Rhodopirellula baltica SH 1: one gene and its partner. The protein of the gene in region 1 interacts with the protein of each later gene in a pairwise test. Links are inferred from orthologs where the notes say so. Each region holds a gene or a part of one and is shown in the gene's direction. Other genes may lie near its edges.

Region 1 (9,697 bases):
TTGTCGAACGCTACCTCGTCTCGGATCCAGCGCGACACCTCGTACCACCGAGCTTGGCGGGGAAGACCTGGTGGCCACAGAATCTCGAACGAAACCCACCATCACATGAACGGTTGCACCACTGGTTGCACCTGATTCAGGCAACCGTGGTAAATCAGGGTCCATTCCTGACCATTCTGCTGGGAATGCCGACGACGGGAAATTCCGTCCGCGCATGAAAAAACCCCGTGAATCACGGGGTTCTTTGGATGCGGCCGAGAGGACTCGAACCTCCACGGGATTAACTCCCACTAGGCCCTCAACCTAGCGCGTCTGCCAGTTCCGCCACGGCCGCGAGCTGTGTTGGTCTTTGCTGGACGGGAAAGTTTGGCACAAATCTGTCTGGCGTCAACGCCCAGTCATGCTGGAATCATCGAGTCGCTTGACCGGGCTGGACGGCTGCGACGAATTGGCGGATTTTCTCGGCGTTTTTGCGACCTTTGGGCTGCTCGACCCCGCTGGCGACATCAACGCCGGTCGCCCCGCTGACCTGAATCGCTTCTCGTACGTTTTCGGGATTGAGACCTCCGGCCAACACCCATCCTGCCGCCGAATCACCTCGACGATCCGCCCACGCTCGTATGCTCGGCCAATCCAAAGGCTGACCGCCTCCTCCAAACGAGGCTCCCGCGTCCGCGTCGAGCAAGTACGAGACATCCACCTCATTCCACTTGCCGATGACATCATCAATCTGTCCCAGCTTGAGTTTCCCGCGGGGCAACCGAATCGCTCGCAAGATACTTTGGCCAGCTCGCACCAGATCTTCGGCCAACGACACAGGTTCATCACCATGCAACTGGATCCAATCGAGCTGCAACGAACCAGCCACCCGCTGGATGAACTCCAAGTCATGGTTGACGAACAATCCAACTCGCGTCAGCCCCACTTCTCGAGCGACTTCGTTGATTCGGATGGTTTCCTCCGCATCGGGGTTGAGCGAACGGACGCTGGGTTCGTAGAAGTTCAATCCCACCGCGTCGGCTCCGGCATCGGCAACGGATCGCACATCCTGCACGCTTCGCATGCCGCAGATTTTGATCGCAAACGGCGACCGAAATGGCTGCGTGGTGGGGGGATCGCTGGGGCCGACGGGAGGCAAGGTTGTCACAATTGTCTCAAGTTTCCTGGATCACCGAAGTGGAACTGACCGATCATCAAGATGGACGGTCTCGAGATCTTCGGGCACGTTCAAACCGCCGATCCCTCGCATTTTCAGTGGCATCGTTTCGTGTCTGGCAAGTTCGCTGCATTGAGAATCCTAACACGCAACCCGCACGTCGGCATCGCGGTCACTTCGATCGCCAGTTTCACATTGGTGATGGCAATCTGGCCGCCGAGGCCAACCCAGCATCGGGTTTCTTATCCGCAGGCGGTTCGCAACGAAACGTCGGCGGCTGATCTCAATGCTACCGAATGGTCGCACCGAATTGTGACCAGCGATAATGTGGATGGGTTTCGCAATCGTCTGCTGGACGCTCAACAACCCAAAGCATCAGCCAATGTGGGATGGGTGCGTTGGCGAAGCGAAGTGGCAGCCTTTTACGCGAAAGCCGAACAGAACCGAGTCGCTTTGAAAGAGAGCGATCGGGAATCACCACTTCGGTTGGCCAGCCACTCGATGCCCGATTCGTCGGCTGAGCAGTCTTTAGAAAAGTCCACCGCGGCGTCCAAGTGGATCGCGTTTTGGCAGAGCGAAACGGCACGCACCAACGAATGGTTGGCCGGATACGAGCGGGCCAACGCGGATCGCATCGCGATGTTTGCGAACTCCATCGAGGTGAGCGCGCTGCCAATGTCGTGGCCGATTCGCGCCTGGACCTGGGCGATCGGCGTGGCTCTCATGGTCGCCATCACGGGCTGGACCTGGATCGAGACCTGCCCTGCCCGTCGGTTGGAACTGGCGTCGCTGGGCATCAGCGAACAGAAAGAAGAAGCGTCGCGGGCCCAAGACGAGGGCGAGAATTGGACGGAGATGGCGTTTCGAGCCGAATGGGTCGCGGTGACCCAACCCGTGGGAGTCTGGTTGCGGCGAACGACTGCCGTATGCCTGGTCATCGCGGCGAGCCTTCTGGTTGCCGTCCGCGTGCTTGGCATTGTTTAGCAGGCAGCGGACTTGCCGGAGCAGCGCCGAAGCGGCTTGATCCGGCCTACTTGGACAAATGCACAGACGTCATTTGACAGGAAGTTGGCAACGCAAGCGAGCTTGCCAGACCAGCTCCCACACCAGACCGCTTGCCCGAAAACGCCCTCTGAGGGAACCTGTTTGCAACGCGGAGTGGTCGCTTTTTCATTGCTAGTGCCCTGCCCCGCTCTGCCCTGCCCTTCCCCGCATCGCTAAGACGACATGGTCCGCTACAACCCCAACGAAATCGAACCTCGCTGGCAAGCCTACTGGGACGAACACCACACTTTCGCCACGCCCGAAAAAGTCGGCAAAAAGAAGCGCTACGTGCTGGACATGTTCCCCTACCCCAGTGGTGACGGATTGCACGTCGGGCACCCAGAAGGCTACACGGCGACCGACATCGTTTCGCGATTCGCACGGGCTCGCGGGGAATCGGTTTTGCACCCGATGGGATTCGACGCGTTTGGATTGCCTGCCGAAGAGCATGCGATCAAGACGGGCGAGCACCCTCGCGTTCAAACTCAACGCAACATCGACAACTTCACTCGCCAATTGAAGATGCTCGGTTTCAGCTACGACTGGGACCGAGTCTTGGCGACCACCGACGAAGAGTACTTCCGCTGGACGCAGTGGATCTTCGGCGTGCTGTACGACACCTGGTTCGACCACGACCAACAAAAAGGCCGGCCGATCTCGGAGTTGCCGATCCCTGCCGAAGTCACCGCGGAAGGCGAGTTGGAAATCGAGCAGTATCGCGATTCAAAGCGATTGGCTTACCTCGATGACGCCTTGGTGAACTGGTGCCCAAAACTCGGCACGGTGTTGGCTAACGAAGAAGTGGTCGATGGCAAAAGTGAAGTCGGTGGGCACCCGGTCAAACGGATTCCCCTGCGGCAATGGATGTTGCGGATCACAGATTACGCCGAACGTTTGCTGGACGGTTTGGACGATCTCGATTGGCCAACCGGCATCAAGAAATTGCAGTCCGATTGGATTGGCCGCAGCACCGGTGGCGAAGTCGACTTCTACTTGCAACGCGGTGCCGCCGGCGACGACACCGGTCCGTTTGTTGCATTCAAGCGAGCTCGCGAAAGTGAAGGCTTTCCAACCGATCCCGGCAAGGATTGCTTGCGTGTTTACACGACACGTCCCGACACACTGTTCGGAGCGACCTACATGGTGGTCGCGCCCGAACATCCGTTGATCGATGTGTTGGTCAAACCCGAACAGAAAGACGAAGTCGACGCCTATCGCGAAAAGGCTTCGTTCAAAAGCGACCGTGAACGAACCGATGGCGATCGAGCCAAAACGGGCGTCTTCACGGGCTCGTACGCAATCAACCCTGCCGACGGACGCAGCATCCCGATTTGGGTCGCGGACTATGTGTTGGCAGGTTATGGAACCGGCGCGATCATGGCCGTCCCCGCTCACGACGAACGCGATTTTGAATTCGCCGTGGCGTTTGATTTGCCTGTCATCCCGGTCGTCGATCCTCCCGCGGACCACAAGCAACGCGAAGAGATTTTGGCTGGCAAAGCTTGCTTCGCTGCGGAAGGCGTTGCGATCAACAGCGGTGAATACGATGGCAAAACAACCGCGGAAGTCAAAGCCGCTTTGACCGCTGAATTGGCCAAACAAGGCTTGGCCTGCGAAGCCGTCAATTACAAGCTGCGGGATTGGTTGTTCAGCCGCCAGCGTTTCTGGGGCGAACCGTTTCCCGTCTTGCACGAAATTGACTCCGAAGGCAACGCGACCGGTGTGCGTCGCTTGGTCCCCGACGATCAATTGCCGGTGACGTTGCCGGAACTCGCGGACTTCAAACCTCACGGACGCCCCGAACCACCGCTCGCGAAAGCCGACGACGATTGGTTGATCGTGGAGCTCGACGGCAAACGCTACCGCCGCGAAACCAACACGATGCCGCAGTGGGCCGGTTCGTGCTGGTACTACTTGCGATACATCGATCCCAAGAACAGCGACGCATTGATCGATCCGCAAAAGGAAAAGGATTGGATGCCGGTCGACTTGTACGTCGGTGGTGCCGAGCACGCTGTGTTGCACTTGCTGTACTCACGGTTCTGGCACAAAGTCCTGTTCGATCGCGGCCATGTGACTTGCCCCGAACCGTTTGGCAAACTCGTCAATCAAGGCATGATTCTGGGAGAGGTTGAATTCACCAGCTTCGTGGATCCGTCCGGCAAACATGTCTCCACGAAAGACGTCAAGAAAGACGCTGAGGGCAACCGCGTTCACAAGGCCACCGGCGAACAAGTCGAGATCGTTTCGTTGACGGAAGAACAAGTCGTCAAGAAAGGCGAAGGTTTTGTCTTGGCATCGGACGCCTCGATCAAGGTCGACAGTCGCGCTTTTAAGATGAGTAAGAGCCGCGGCAACGTGGTCAACCCGGACTCAGTCGTTCGCGACTATGGCGCGGACTCATTGCGTTTGTACGAGATGTTCATGGGCCCCCTGGAGGCGACCAAGCCCTGGGCGATGAACGGCGTCGGAGGCGTTCGCAGTTTCCTCGATCGCGTCTGGCGGATGATCATCGACGAGCCCGAGGACGAGCTGAAGGTTTCCGACGCGGTGGTGGACACGGCCTGCGATGAAGAACAACTTCGCGTGCTGCACCAAACGATTCGCAAGGTCACCGAAGACAACGAAGCGATGAGTTTCAACACCGCGATTGCGAAGATGATGGAATTCACCAACCACTTCACACGCTGCGAAACGCGACCGCGTGAAGCGATGGAATCGTTCTTAATCTTGCTGGCTCCCTACGCACCTCACATGTGCGAAGAACTGTGGAAGCATCTCGGTCACAACGAATCGATTTCGCTACAGCCTTGGCCGAAGTGGGACGAAGCCGCATTGGTCCAGTCCAGCATCGAGATTCCGGTTCAGATCAACGGGAAGGTGAAGGCGAAGATCTCGTTGTCACCCGATGCGAAACCGAACGAGATGGGCGAAGCAGCGCTCGCAGATCCTGCGGTTCAAAACGCGATCGGCGACAAGAAGGTTGTCAAAACGATCGCCGTCCCCGGCCGCATGGTGAACCTGGTCGTCAAGTGACTTCCTGTCGCACGGCGGTCTCCACCGTGAATGGGAATCAGCTCTCGGTGGGGGACCACCGAGCGACAGGTTGATGGCCGCATTCTGGCGAACCTGCTCGGCAAATAACCTCCTGTAGCACGGCGGTCTCCGCCGTGAATGAGAATCAGCTCTCGGTGGGGGACCACCGAGCTACAGGTTGATGGCCGAATTTTGGCGAATTCGGCAATATCGTTTCTGAGGCGAACAACTTAACCGGCCACGGCTTCAGCGACTGATGGTCGTCGCGTTCGTTCGGACACCTTCGCATACAAACGACGCAAAGCCTTTGTGATCGGTTGCTCGATCCGGTTGGTAATTACCAACGCCAATGCGAACGAGAACACGATCACAATCGCCAAACATGCCAACGGTGGCAGGCCGGCTTGATCGAACGTGTTCAACAACACGCAGCCCAGGTTGTTGTGACACAAATACAACGCGTACGAGATCGCACTGATAGTCACGAAAGGCTTCAATCGCAGGACGGGAATCTTTCCGTACGCGGCCATCGTGACCAGACCAATGATCAGCGCCGTCGCGGCTGGGTTGTGCTTGCCGTGATCAATGCTGTGGAAGACACCCGCGGCAACCACGATGCCGAGCAAGTTCTTCCACTTTGGACCGACTCCGGTCTTGATCATGTAGAGCAAGAACCCGATCGCGAACAATGGAACGAAATCGAGTACCAGCAAATGTCTGACCGCAGACAGTGCGGCGAACAATGATGTGTGTCCATAGCTGGCCTGTGCCGCATCCAATGCCGGGCACAATACCAAGGACGCGGCCAACAACGATCCCCAACCAACGAAGTAGCGATGCAAGTAGCCTTTGCAGAACAGCGTCACCAAGACGAAGTAGAACATCATCTCGACTTGCAAGGTCCACATCACCGGATCGATGCATTCGTATCCAAAGACACGTGGCATCAACGTCAAATTAGCCAGGAACTGCTGCGTCGAAACGGGCTGGCCGTTCAGCGGAGCGAACGTCACGATCCAAAGGTTCGCGAAGATCACCATCAGGAACAGTGGCACAATTCGAATCAATCGAGCAGCCACGAAATCAACAGGCTTGCCACGACGCATCAGCGACATGCTGTTGACGAAACCGCTGAGGATAAAGAAGAGCTCGACTCCGTAGGCACCATAAGGCCACTCCCCGCCCAGCGGACTGGAGAAGCCAAACTTGACCGCATAGACGTGCGTGAAGTGAAACAGCACCAAGTTGATGGCTGCCATCGCTCGCAATGCGTCCAGCTCTAAAATCCGGCGATGCGGCTTCAGGGTGGACGGCGTTTCGACGGCGTCAGCCTCGCTCGTGTCTTGATCAGAATCTGCCGGCGAGAAACCAGCGAGAGACACATCACGGCCTTTGCGAACCGCACGTGCCAACTGGCGAACCTCTAAAGAGGACCGGACGGCGGGCAGTATCGGTGCAGACGGTTCTTCCCAGGTTTCCTGAACGGGCGGATTGTCCCATGCATGCTCAGGCGGAAAATGACCTGAAAAAGGGCCATTCGCCGAGTCGGAATCCGATGGGGATGGGGCAGATTGCATCGTTTAAAAATGGACCGGGAACGAAGAGGATCTCTGTGTCCGCTCAAGGATGGGTCAGCCCCTCCCTCTGCACCATCAATTTTTACTCGTCTGGTCAAACTCCGATCCTCTGCGTGGAAGACTGCATGGATCAGTCCGAAGTCAACGATGACGCCAATCGGATCAATTTTGCCGGTTCTTGCGACGCTGGTTTCTATCGGGCCCTTTCGTTTTCGCGGGCGTTCAACGAAACTGCCGCAATTCTTTCGACCATCCAGGCGGAGCCTTCGCCATGAAATATGTCCTGATCATTCCCGACGGCTGTGCCGACGAGCCCCTCGAATCACTGAACGGCCGCACACCGCTGCAAGCCGCGAATCTGCCTGCGATGGATCAAATCGCTTCGCGGGGTCGTGTTGGGGTGACCGACAACACGCCCATTGACTTTCCCGCCGGCAGCGAAATCGCCAACCTGTGCCTGTTGGGATACGATCCGAACGTTTGCTTCACCGGCCGAGCTCCCTTGGAAGCCGCTGCCCAGGGCATCGAGCTGGGGCCTCACGATTGCGCCGTGCGATGCAATCTGGTCACCATTCGCGACCAGACGATGATCGACTTCACCGCCGATCACATCAGCACCGAAGAAGCGACGACATTGCTGGAAGATCTGTCGAAGGAATTGTTCGGCGAAAACGGACCGCTCAGCGACAGCGACTTGGCCGGCCGATTGGAATTTGTCCCCGGAGTCAGCTATCGCAATTTGATGCTGTATCGCGGCGACGCGGATCATCCGTCGCCATTCACCACCGCGACACGGTCGAGCGCCCCGCACGACTTGACCGATCTAAGCGTGATGGACGATTTCCCGCGTGGTCCCGGCAGCCAGATCTTGGTCGATCTGATGAACGCGTCGGCCGATATTCTGGCCAAACATCCGATCAACGTCGCTCGCAAAGCGGCCGGCAAAGACGTCGCGACTCATGTTTGGTTGTGGAGCTCGGGCGGAGCACCCAAATTGTCGACGTTCGAGGAACGTTATGGGATTCGCGGCGTGATGATCACTGCCGTTGACCTGCTTCGCGGAATCGGTGCCCTGGCTGGTTGGCCACGGATCGAAGTCGAAGGAGCCACCGGATACCTCGATACGAATTATGCGGGCAAAGGCGAAGCGGCAATCCAAGCTCTCGCTGACTATGATTTCGTCTGCGTCCACATCGAAGCTCCCGACGAAGCGTCCCACGAGGGCAACGTCGAAGCCAAGATCGAAGCGCTCCAGCAAATCGACCAGCACATCGTCGCTCCGCTTTGGGAAGCCCTTTCCAAGTACGACGAACACCGCATGTTGATCTTGCCCGATCACCCAACGTTCTGCCGAACCAAGAAACACACGCACGGTCCGGTCCCACTGACCATGGCCGGTACCGGCATCGAATCTGATTCGGCGACCACCTTTGACGAGGTTTCCGCCAATGCATCGGGATGGGTGTTCGATCCCGGTTGGACCATGATGGACGCCTACATTCAAAAAGGCTGATTCACCGGGTTCGAGTGCAACGTCGATTGCTTATCCCCTTCCCCACTCCGCTTCCTTCCGTTTCGCTTCGTCACTTCCATGTCCCTGATCGTTCAAAAATTTGGCGGTACGTCCGTTGCCGACACCGAAAAGATTCGCGCCGCGGCTCGGAAGGCAATTCGTGCTCAAAAAGCCGGCCATCGAGTCGTGATGGTTGTCAGCGCAATGGGCAAGAACACCGACACTTTGCTCGATCTGGCGTCGCAAATCAGTGATGAACCACCGGCACGCGAAATGGACATGTTGCTCAGCACGGGCGAACAGGTCAGCGTCGCATTGGTCGCGATGGCGATTCATAGCATGGGATCCAAAGCGGTCAGTCTGACCGGCGGCCAAATCGGATTGAAAACCGACAACAGCTTCAGCAAGGCACGGATTCAATCGATCGACACCGGTCGCATCGAACGCCTGCTCGACGCAGGCAACATCGTTGTTGCGGCGGGTTTCCAAGGCATCGACGATGACCTGAACATCACGACGCTCGGACGAGGCGGCAGCGACACCACCGCGGTGGCGCTGGCTGCTGTTCTGGGCGCGGACGCTTGCGAGATCAACACCGACGTCGATGGCGTTTACACCACCGATCCACGACTGTTGGCCGAAGCTCGTCGCGTGGACGTGATCAGCTACGACGAAATGTTGGAACTGGCATCTCTGGGTGCCGGAGTGATGCACTCGCGATCCATCGAATTCGCCAAGAAATTCGAGGTGCCGATTCACGTTCGCAGTAGTTTCTCGGACCAAGACGGCACGATGATCGTCGCCCAACCCGAATCGGAAACCGCTCCGGTATCGGGCGCTGCACTGACCCGAGATGAGGCTCGCGTGACCGTGCTGGGCGTCCCGGATGTTCCCGGCATGAGCCAAAAGATTTTCTCGGCAATCGCTGCTCAGAAAGTCGCCGTGGACATGGTGGTCCAGAACGTCGGGACGTCAGGCAAAGCCGATGTCTCGTTCACCGTCGCCGGCGGCGAACTGAAAAAGACTCTCGCTGCACTCGAAGGAATCTTGGATTCGCTCGGTGCCGACGGCGTTACTCATGACGATCAAGTGTCCAAGGTCAGCGTCGTTGGTTTGGGCATGGCTCACCAAAAGGCCGTCGCCGCCAGCATGTTCCGTGCTTTGGCCGAAGCCAACGTGAATATCCACATGATCACAACCAGCGAGATCAAAATTTCGTGCTTGGTCCCTCGCGATCAAGCGAACGAAGCTTTGCGGGCGGTTCACGAAGCGTTCTCGTTGGACCAACGGCCAAGTGATGCGAAAACATGGAACGAGATCAAGGCGAGCAACGCGAAGGAAGCCGATGTGGCCGATGTCGTCGCACGTCTG
Region 2 (9,214 bases), 1.1 Mb from region 1 along the record:
ACTGATCTTTTGCTGCTGATCCTGATAACCGACCTGCAGCGAGCGAATCCACGCAGCTCGTTGACGCAGCAATTCCTCCACTTGCAAACGCAGCGGATCGCCATAGCGGTTTGCGTCGTAACCAACATCACCAAGAACTTGCGCCGCTTGCTGCTCCGGATCCGAACCATCCAACCGGATCAGGTCGAGTTCCAATTGTTTTTGTCTCGCCTTCCCAAGTGCTTCGCTGGCCAAAGCCGTCTGGCTGTTTTCAATTTGCCACTGATCCAGCTGATCCTTTTTGTGGCGAAGCAACAAACCAATGGTCGGTGTCAAACCGTGGCGAGTGAGCTTTTGATGGACGTCTTCGTAGTCCGAACGCGTCGCATCGAGTTGATCCTTGGCATCGTAAAGGCGAGTCGCTAGTTGGTTGTAACTCGTTGCAAGTTCGATCCATTGCTGAACCAAATCCACGTTTTGATTTGCGATGTCCGCCGCAATGGGATCTGATGTTTGAGCGAGCGAGCGGAATCGCATTTCGGATTGCTGAGCGGCTCGCACATGCATGTCGGCGTAGGGCGATTGTCGCCACTCGTCGGACTCTCCGCGTTGGCGTGGCAGCAACGGATAGCTCACCGTTTTTGCTTCCGTGGCATCTGCGCCATCCCACTCCGACGTGGTGCGGGCCCAATCTGAATCGGTGCGGGACCATCCCGACGCTGTGCGGGCTTGTCGGTTGAGATTCAGAGGCGATGCTTCAGACGACGCTGTGTACCTTTTTTCGACGGGCCGAGTTTGCAGCTGCGAATCGCCCAACCGCGACGACCGCGAATCAGCGAACGAACTGGACGGATTGCCGGAAGTGAACGCGTTGTTGGAGGTGAACTCGGGAGGCGACAAACGTCCTCGCGTCGAAGTTTCGGAGTGTCCGTGTTCGGTGTAACCCGGGCTCGCGCTGACTGATTCGGTTTGGGTTGCCCAACCAGGACTCGACGAAATGACAGTCGAAGACGTGACGTTTGATGAAGTGAAGGGAGGCGGCTTGGGAGTCGTCCAAACAATCTCTTGCGCGTCTGCGATGCTGATGGTGAGCCACACCAATATGCAGCAGATAAACCACAGCAAAACGGTCCACCGCCTGCCGATGGAGCGATCGATATCAATTGCCGATGCCGTGGCATGAGCCAGCGAAATTCGCATTTGCGAATGAGTGGAACGAGACGTCGATCTCAGTGGGTGGCTCATCGGGACCACTGCGTGCAATCAGTATGGCGGCGAAACCGCCGGAAAGATTTGGCCGTCGGCGGAGAACGGACACCGTTTCAATACGGAAATTTGAGTTTGATCGCCACAGCGATCGTGTTTCACGCCGCGGAGAGCGACAAAACAGCGAACCCAGGCAAAATACAGCAACTCGTAACGTCCTCGCGGACGCATTAGACTTCCACGTTCCGTACTCTTTTTCCGATCAGGAACTTCCGATGGCTATCCGACGTTTGATTCGAAGTGCTCTATTCTCGTCAGGCATTTGTGGCCGGTCGGCAAAACGATTGTTGTTGCTCGGAACTTTGCTGATTTTTGGCGGCAACGCGATCGCAGAGGATTGGCCTCAATGGCGAGGCACTGATCGCGATGGCAATTGGACCGAGACCGGGATCGTAACTGAGCTGCCTGAAGGCCAACTTCCGCTGAAATGGTCGGTAGCAATCGGTTCAGGCTACAGCGGACCGACCGTGGCTGACGGACGCGTCTATGTCACCGACCGTCAATCGGAGCCCAATGAAATCGAACGTGTGCTGTGCTTCGCAGAATCAGATGGCAGTCTGATCTGGGAACAGTCTTATCCAGCCGCTTACGAAATCGGCTATCGAGCCGGTCCGCGTGCCAGCGTCACTGTTCATGAAGGAAAGGCATTGGCGGTGGGTTCAATGGGACATTTTCATTGTCTCGATGCTGCCAATGGAAACATTCTTTGGAAACACGATCTGCATCAGGAATACGATATCGACATGCCAGCTTGGGGCATCACTGGTGCTCCTCTTGTAGTTGTCGGCGACACCGATCAGCCCATTGTGATCCAGATCGTCGGGGGTTCGGACGGGGCGTGCGTGGTTGGATTTGATTTGGCAACCGGCAAAGAAGTATGGCGTTCGCTTGATGAACGTGCCTGCTATTCCGCTCCGATCCTGATTCAACAAGGCGGCAAAGATGTCGTCGTCTGCTGGACGGGAGACAGCATCAGCGGATTGTCTCCTTCGACCGGCGATGTGTTCTGGAGCATCCCGTTCCCTCCGTCTCGTATGCCGATTGGAGTCGCCACACCCGTCGTCAATGACAACCTTTTGTTTGTGACTTCGTTCTACGATGGTTCGATGATGGTCGAGTTGTCCGCGACCGAACCAACCGCGAAGAAAAAGTGGCATCGAGTCGGTGTCGACGAAAAGAACACACGTGCTTTGCAATCAATCATCAGCACACCGGTCATGCGTGACGGATACGTCTACGGTGTCGACAGCTATGGCGAACTGCGGTGCCTCGATGCAGAGACCGGCGAACGGGTATGGGAAGACACCACCGCGGTTCCGCGAAATCGCTGGGGCACGATCCACACTGTGGTCCATCAACAAGCGGGATCGCAAACGGATTGGATGTTCAACGATCAAGGTCAACTAACGATCGCACATTTGACGCCAGAAGGATATCAACCGCTCAGCCAAACACATTTGCTTGACACAACCACTGTTCAACTGCCACGCCGCAACGGTGTCACCTGGTCTCATCCCGCATACGCTAACCGCTGTATCTTTGCCAGAAATGACAAGCAATTGGTGTGCGCATCTTTGGAGGAATGAACGCCGAATAAGAGTCGGCATTGCCCGGTCCACTTGTGTTCCAACGCGATTGGGATAGGGTTGCCTTCGTAGGGGGGATCACTCATTTTGTCGGGATTCGCCCAGTCCATTTTTCTAGGATCAAATTGATGTTCACGAAGCTCACCCAATTGTTGCTCGCCCTCGCGTTTGTTGCTGTTTTGAGCGGATGCGAAAAAGGCTCGGACACCGCTGCCGGAATCGCTGACCAAGCCAAAGCGGGCGTCGATTCCGCTGCTGGTTCCGCGAAAGACGCGACCACAGACATGGTTCCTGAAGCTGCCAAAGAAACCGTTGATGGTGCCATCGACCAAGGTGGCGAGAAAGCCAAAGAAGGCATCGATGCAGCTGCCGGCACCGCCGAGTAGTCAAATGGACTCGCGATAAGTCCGATCGAACCGCAGTTCATCACGGAGCCAGACTTGCCAGCGATTTCAATTCGCTGCGGGTGGGCTCCGTTTTTTCGTGATTCACGGTCTGGCGAACGTGCCCATACACCACGGATCGGACGGGAATTTCCAAGAGCAAACAAAGGGGTCTGGAATCAGCGGTGACCAGACGGACAATGGATGACCATCTCGGTCTGCCGAGAGCGTTGATGAATTTCTCATGCCCCAGGATCGTTTCGTGGCCTCCGATTCCATTGCCAGCCGCGTGCAACAACTCGTCGACGAAATTAATCGCCACAATCGCCTGTACTACGACGATGCGGCACCCGAGATCACCGACCTGCAATACGATCAATTGCTGGCCGAGCTTACGCAACTCGAAAACGATCACCCGGACCTCCGCCGGCCCGATTCGCCAACACAATTGGTCGGCGGCGATGTTGTGGACCAATTGGTTCAGGTTCCGCACCGCGTTCCCATGTTGTCGATCGACAACACCTACAGTCGCGAAGAATTGGCCGCGGCGATGGAGCGAATTGAGAAATCGCTCGAAGGCGAATCGGTTGCGTGGACAATGGAGTACAAGATCGACGGTGTCGCCGGTTCCATTCGCTACGAGAACGGTGAATTGACACTGGCACTCACACGAGGCAACGGGCAAGTCGGCGATGACATCACACACAACGTTCGCACCATCCGCGAATTGCCCCGATCGATCGCCGATGCCGCACTTGCACATCCGGAAGTTGCCGGCGGCAACGTTCCCGAAGTTCTGGAAGTACGCGGCGAACTGTACATGACCGACGCGGATCTAGCGGACCTCAATGTCCGTCAAACCGATGCCGGTCACGAACCGTTCAAGAACACCCGCAACGTCACTGCGGGAACGATTCGCTTGCTCGATCCCAAAATCGCAGCCTCACGCAACATCCGATTCTTCTGTCATGGCAGCGGCGAATTAGTCGGCGTTCGAGCATCTGACCACATGACGTTCCTGCAACATGTTCAGGCGTTAGGAATCCCGATCGCACCGGATGTTGTTCGCTTTGAAAACAAAGAGGATGCACTTCAAGCGATCGCGAAACTCGAATTGGAGATGCCTGATCTGCCGTTTGAAATCGACGGCATCGTGTTCAAAGTCGACTCGTTCGAGCAGCGCGAAAAACTGGGTGTCCGCAGCAAGAGCCCACGCTGGGTAATAGCTTACAAATTCGAACGCTATGAAGCCATCACCACACTTGAGGCGATCGATGTGCAAGTCGGCAAGACGGGCACAATCACGCCAGTTGCTTACCTGACGCCGGTCGACATCGCCGACACCACCGTCTCGCGAGCCTCCCTGCACAACGCTGACGAGATCGAACGATTGGACGTTCGCGTCGGAGATACCGTGGTCGTCGAGAAGGCCGGCAAAATCATTCCCAAGGTCGTGCGAGTCGAGAAACATGCTCGCACCAAACCACTTCCTAAGTTCGAATTCCCAACCCACTGCCCACAGTGCGATGAAGTACTGACTCGTGACGAAGGCGGCGTTTACATCCGTTGCACTAACCCGGCGTGTCCCGCTCAACTTCGGCAACGATTGGTCTACTTTGGCAGTCGAACCGGCATGGACATCGATGGCCTGGGTGAAGAAGTCGTCGATCTGCTGCTGCAAAAAGAGTTGGTCGAAAACTACGCCGACCTTTACCGATTGAATGTGGATGAACTCGCCGAATTGACTTGGCCGCGGTTGAGAAAGGGCAAAGGCGATGAGATGATCGAGGTGCAGTTCGGCCGTAAGAACGCCGAGAGCCTTGTCGCCGGCATCAACGAAAGCCGCACCCGCGGGTTGGCTCGCGTGCTGTCATCGATCAGCATCCGTCACATCGGACCACGAGTCGCCAAGCTTATCACGGCGAAGTTTTGGAATCTTGATCTACTGCGTTCGGCAAAGGCAGAAGACCTGGCGGCGATCCATGAGATCGGCGATCGAATCGCTGAAAGCTTGGTCAAATTTATCCACAGCGAATCGGGCTCACAAACGCTCAGTGATTTGGATGCCGTGGGCGTCACAATGTCCGAAACGGAACCGGTCGCAACACCTGACGAAGAAGCAAACCTGCCACTGGCGGGCAAGAACATCGTCGCGACGGGAACGTTGCAGCACTACACTCGCGATGAGATCAAAGCCCGCATCGAGGAACTCGGTGGGCGTGCTGCGAGCAGCGTGAGCAAGAAAACCGATTTCCTGATCGCGGGCGAGAAGGCGGGCAGCAAACTCACGAAAGCCGAATCACTTGGGGTCGAAGTCCTCAGCGAAGATGACTTTCGGTTGCGGTACGAAACCGAGGCGACTTGATCACGCCCCGTCGGTTTCCTCGTCTGACTTCGGTGGCAATTTGCCCCCGTTTTCTTTCGCCACAATCACCGCCTCTTCCAAGTCCCGCACCAACTTTGGATTGATGTGTTTGGTCAGCATTTCACGTGTCACGCTGAACATCTCATCCACTTTGCGTTGTTGATTGGCATTCTTCCCGATCGCTTTGATGAACTCAGACTGACGCTTGCCCATGTCGTTGGCGAGACGTTCGTTGGTCGGTTGATTTCGCAAAACTTCCAACAACTCTTCGGCTGGTTCTAAATCACCCCGTTCGAGTCGCATCATGATTCGAGCTTTGAACAATTCGCGAATTGCCAGAAGGTCGATGATCGAATTTTGGACGCCACGGATGTATGACTCAGCTTGCAAACGCATGTCGTCGCCACCGAGATCGGCAACCATCTTTTCGTGATGACCGGGAACCATCGGCAATCGAGCCAACACGGCGCCGCCGTTTTTGACGTACAACAATCGTAGAGGCTGTTCGTCGGTCGGTTCAACATCCAAGCGACCGTTCCAATCGGTACGGCCAATGAATGTCATGCTTTTGCCTTCGAGTTCCTTTTCGTAAATCTCGTATCCAATCAGCGGCTGATTCGGGTCACCCTTGGCATGCAAACGCAACAGCGTCTGATCTTTTCGCGGTCGGATACGGAGCCCGACTCGGTGGGTGCGTGCGTTCTTTCGACCCTGCAGTCCACCCGCTCGCCCCGCATGAAAATCCATTTTGACGCGGCGCCCGTCCAACTCTTTGGCGAGCAAGTAGGCCCAGTCGAGCGGCCCAATCGAAATCGGATTGCCGTTGCGATCATCTTTGCGAACCATCGGCACCAACACGTCGCCTACGTCGACCAGTGCCGGTGAATTCTTGTCAGTCACCAATCCCGACGCTCGCACCAATCCAACTGCATTGCTCTTTCCCGCGTCATCGATCCGGGCCACGGGAGCAAAGACATCTCGCAGCGTTGCGCCGACAACTTCAGGCAATAGATTGAAACTGGAAACGGTGGCTCGTGATGTGTCGCCGAAATACCGCATCAGAGTATCGAACTCAACGCTTTCGACTTTCATCGGTGAGGTTGCCGTTCGAATGCGAACGATAAAGATTTTGTCATAGGCTTCCGCGGCATCGATGACCTGACCGGTAATTGGCGGAACAATGATCTTGGCTTCTGGTTCGGTCAGAGTTTCCGCCATGCCGCGCGAGACCAAGATGGCCTCGGTGTCTTCTTTCGCCCACGCGTCCTTCAGTGCGACGGCATCGCCCTCGATCGCATGCAGGATTCTCAGCCAAGCATTCTTTGGAGAATCTGGATCACCAGCCAATCGAGCGTTGATCTCTTCCATGCGGCCCGTCGTGGTCAAAATGCTAGACGCGTAACGGCCCACATCACCTGCGAAACGAATTCGGACGGCATCACCGTGAGACCTTTTGACGGCAATCACCGGATCCGTGGCGGCTAACGTATCGAAGTTGACTTCGGATAACACTCGCATTGCCATCGAAGCCACTGACATGGGCGCGTCTTCGATCTTCGTTCGCCATACCGCATGAAAATCGCGATCGAGGACCTTCTGCAAATCATCTCGCAATGTGTCGGCACAAACACGAGGAGAGTCTGACGCAACCCAAATCAATGTTCGATATGGATCGAAATCGAATGGTTGAACCTCTTTGGTCTCGACTTCCGCGCCAGGATCAGTCTCCGACGCTGGATCCGTTTGGACAGCAGCATCGCCATTTGGCTCTTGCCCACGCGCAGATGGCCCCAGTGCGATGAACAAGGCGATCAGAGTGGTCGCATATCGAAGCAGCGGACCGGAATTAGAAAACGATGTTGCGATACTCATTGACTCAACCGCCATTTTTCAGCGTTCTGATACAGCGACACGATGTCAGACCCCACGCCCAGCAAGTCTCGACTGTAGGCGTACGAATCGACCAATTGCCACAACGGCAGCACAGGCAGTTCGTGGTGAGCGATCGCATGCAAATCCAACAATCGGTCTCGAGCATCTCGCCAGTTCTTAGACTCTTCTAAACGTCGCAAACCAAGTCCAACCAATTGATCGGTGCTGCCAGCCATGCCTTCGGGACCGAGCACGCGACGAGCGTCAATGATGGGCTCCCATACCGCGGCCGACACATACGCAATGTCGGCGGTCCCCGGATCCGGAAACGCGCGACCGACGGGCAACTCAACCAACTCGATTTCCAATCCCAACAATTGCCATTGGCTGCGAATGGCTTCGCAAGCGATTCGAGAAAGGTTCTCCGGTGGAAACGCCAGACGAATTGGTTTTAGCTCAGGTGGCTTTTCTTTTTTCCGTGACGCTTCGGATTCCATTTGCTTGGCGGTCATCGTCATCAGGAGCTTCGCCAAACGGGGCTCGTAATTCCGCGGTGCAATGGATTGATCATAGGCGTAACCAAGCGGGTCATTGTCTTCGAGTCCCGCGGGAAATGGCCCTGACAAAACGCGACATCCAGGGACTTCCAAGCTTTCCAGCAATTCACCATTCAAGATGTCTTCCCGGTTGGTTCCATACACCAACGCACGCCGGAATGTCTTGTCGGCCAGATACTCGTGGTCGCTGCACGGAACCAGCATGTGCACGCTGGGAAGCGGATATTTGACGACACGAACCTTTCGATTGCTGGACAACCGCACCGCATCAGCGGGGAACAATTGGTCCAGCACGTCGACCTCGCCTTGCAACAATTTGCTCACGCCGTCGGCTGCGGATTCCGTTCGAATCTCAACAATCTCGCGTGGCTGCAATTCGGTGCGAGGCTCTCCCTTGAGGACATAACGCACCACGTCGCCTTCGACGACGTCGCGGCGATAGTCACCGGTGGGAGAACCTGGCTCGCCGCCAAACCAAGATCCATCAACGGTGACCTGAATCAATGCTGATGGAAGCACGTTGGGACGCCGTAAGATGCAATCGATTCGTTTGGGACCGTCCAGCCCGATGGCCTGAACCGCGGCGGCCCAAGGCGAGAAGTAAGTCGGCGATTCTGATTTGACTCGGTCCGCCAAAACATCGGCCAGATAGAAGCCATCGACTTGATTGAGAGGTTCCGGCAATCGTTCGGGTTCCAAAAACATCGAAAACCGTTGACGGTCAGGACTCTGTTCCGTGTCACCGAAAATGAATTCGTACTCGCCGCCCTCGGGACCTGCTCCCTGCATCTCGAACAACACGCGGTACAGCAACCGTCCGGCGCGACGCGCGGCCCAGTTATCTAAACGAGTTGGATCCAAAACGGTTGCGGTTTGCAAAACTCCGACGTTCACCAACGGGTAGATCTGATCGACTTTGCGAACCAGTTCCGTGCCGCCTTCGATGTCCGGTTTGAGGAAGATACTCTCACGCGAGAACTTGCGTGCTTCGCGATATTTCTTGGCTTCTAGTGCTGCCAAAGCCTGGTCGCGTTTGTCTTCCGCCATCGATAGGAATCGAGCATTCCATTTCTTGATCGATGACAAATCCTGGCCGCGATATTCCTTTTCCAACCGCGTTAGCAACTGCTGTCCCAACTCCAACTTTCCGTCGCTGACGAGTTGCTCCATCAGCTGATCCGTCAACGCGCCGATTGCGGTCAAAAC

The links.
Region 2: the proteins of leuS (region 1) and ligA interact in binary tests that used the Escherichia coli proteins (3 or more experiments, as listed by UniProt). The link is inferred for Rhodopirellula baltica SH 1 from one-to-one orthologs.

The regions. Positions count from the first base shown.
Region 1 is NC_005027.1:4,745,283-4,754,979, forward strand. What follows is about bases 2,064-5,436. They hold leuS (leucine--tRNA ligase), read left to right. Parts: upstream 2,064-2,383; coding sequence 2,384-5,236; downstream 5,237-5,436. Other genes in these bases: RB_RS18250 (hypothetical protein), read left to right, coding at 2,064-2,140. Also shown: RB_RS18245 (phosphoribosylanthranilate isomerase), read right to left, coding at 410-1,063; more of RB_RS18250, read left to right, coding at 1,199-2,063; RB_RS18260 (acyltransferase family protein), read right to left, coding at 5,467-6,648; RB_RS18265 (cofactor-independent phosphoglycerate mutase), read left to right, coding at 7,085-8,326; RB_RS18270 (aspartate kinase), read left to right, coding at 8,405-9,697.
Region 2 is NC_005027.1:5,819,274-5,828,487, reverse strand. Bases 3,138-6,027 are described here. They hold ligA (NAD-dependent DNA ligase LigA), read left to right. Parts: upstream 3,138-3,476; coding sequence 3,477-5,579; downstream 5,580-6,027. Other genes in these bases: RB_RS22155 (hypothetical protein), read right to left, coding at 5,580-6,027; RB_RS22165 (hypothetical protein), read left to right, coding at 3,138-3,217. Outside these bases: RB_RS22185 (mechanosensitive ion channel domain-containing protein), read right to left, coding at 1-1,179; RB_RS22170 (PQQ-binding-like beta-propeller repeat protein), read left to right, coding at 1,461-2,831; more of RB_RS22165, read left to right, coding at 2,960-3,137; more of RB_RS22155, read right to left, coding at 6,028-7,466; RB_RS22150 (ABC transporter substrate-binding protein), read right to left, coding at 7,448-9,214. UniProt on the Escherichia coli protein: DNA ligase that catalyzes the formation of phosphodiester linkages between 5'-phosphoryl and 3'-hydroxyl groups in double-stranded DNA using NAD as a coenzyme and as the energy source for the reaction.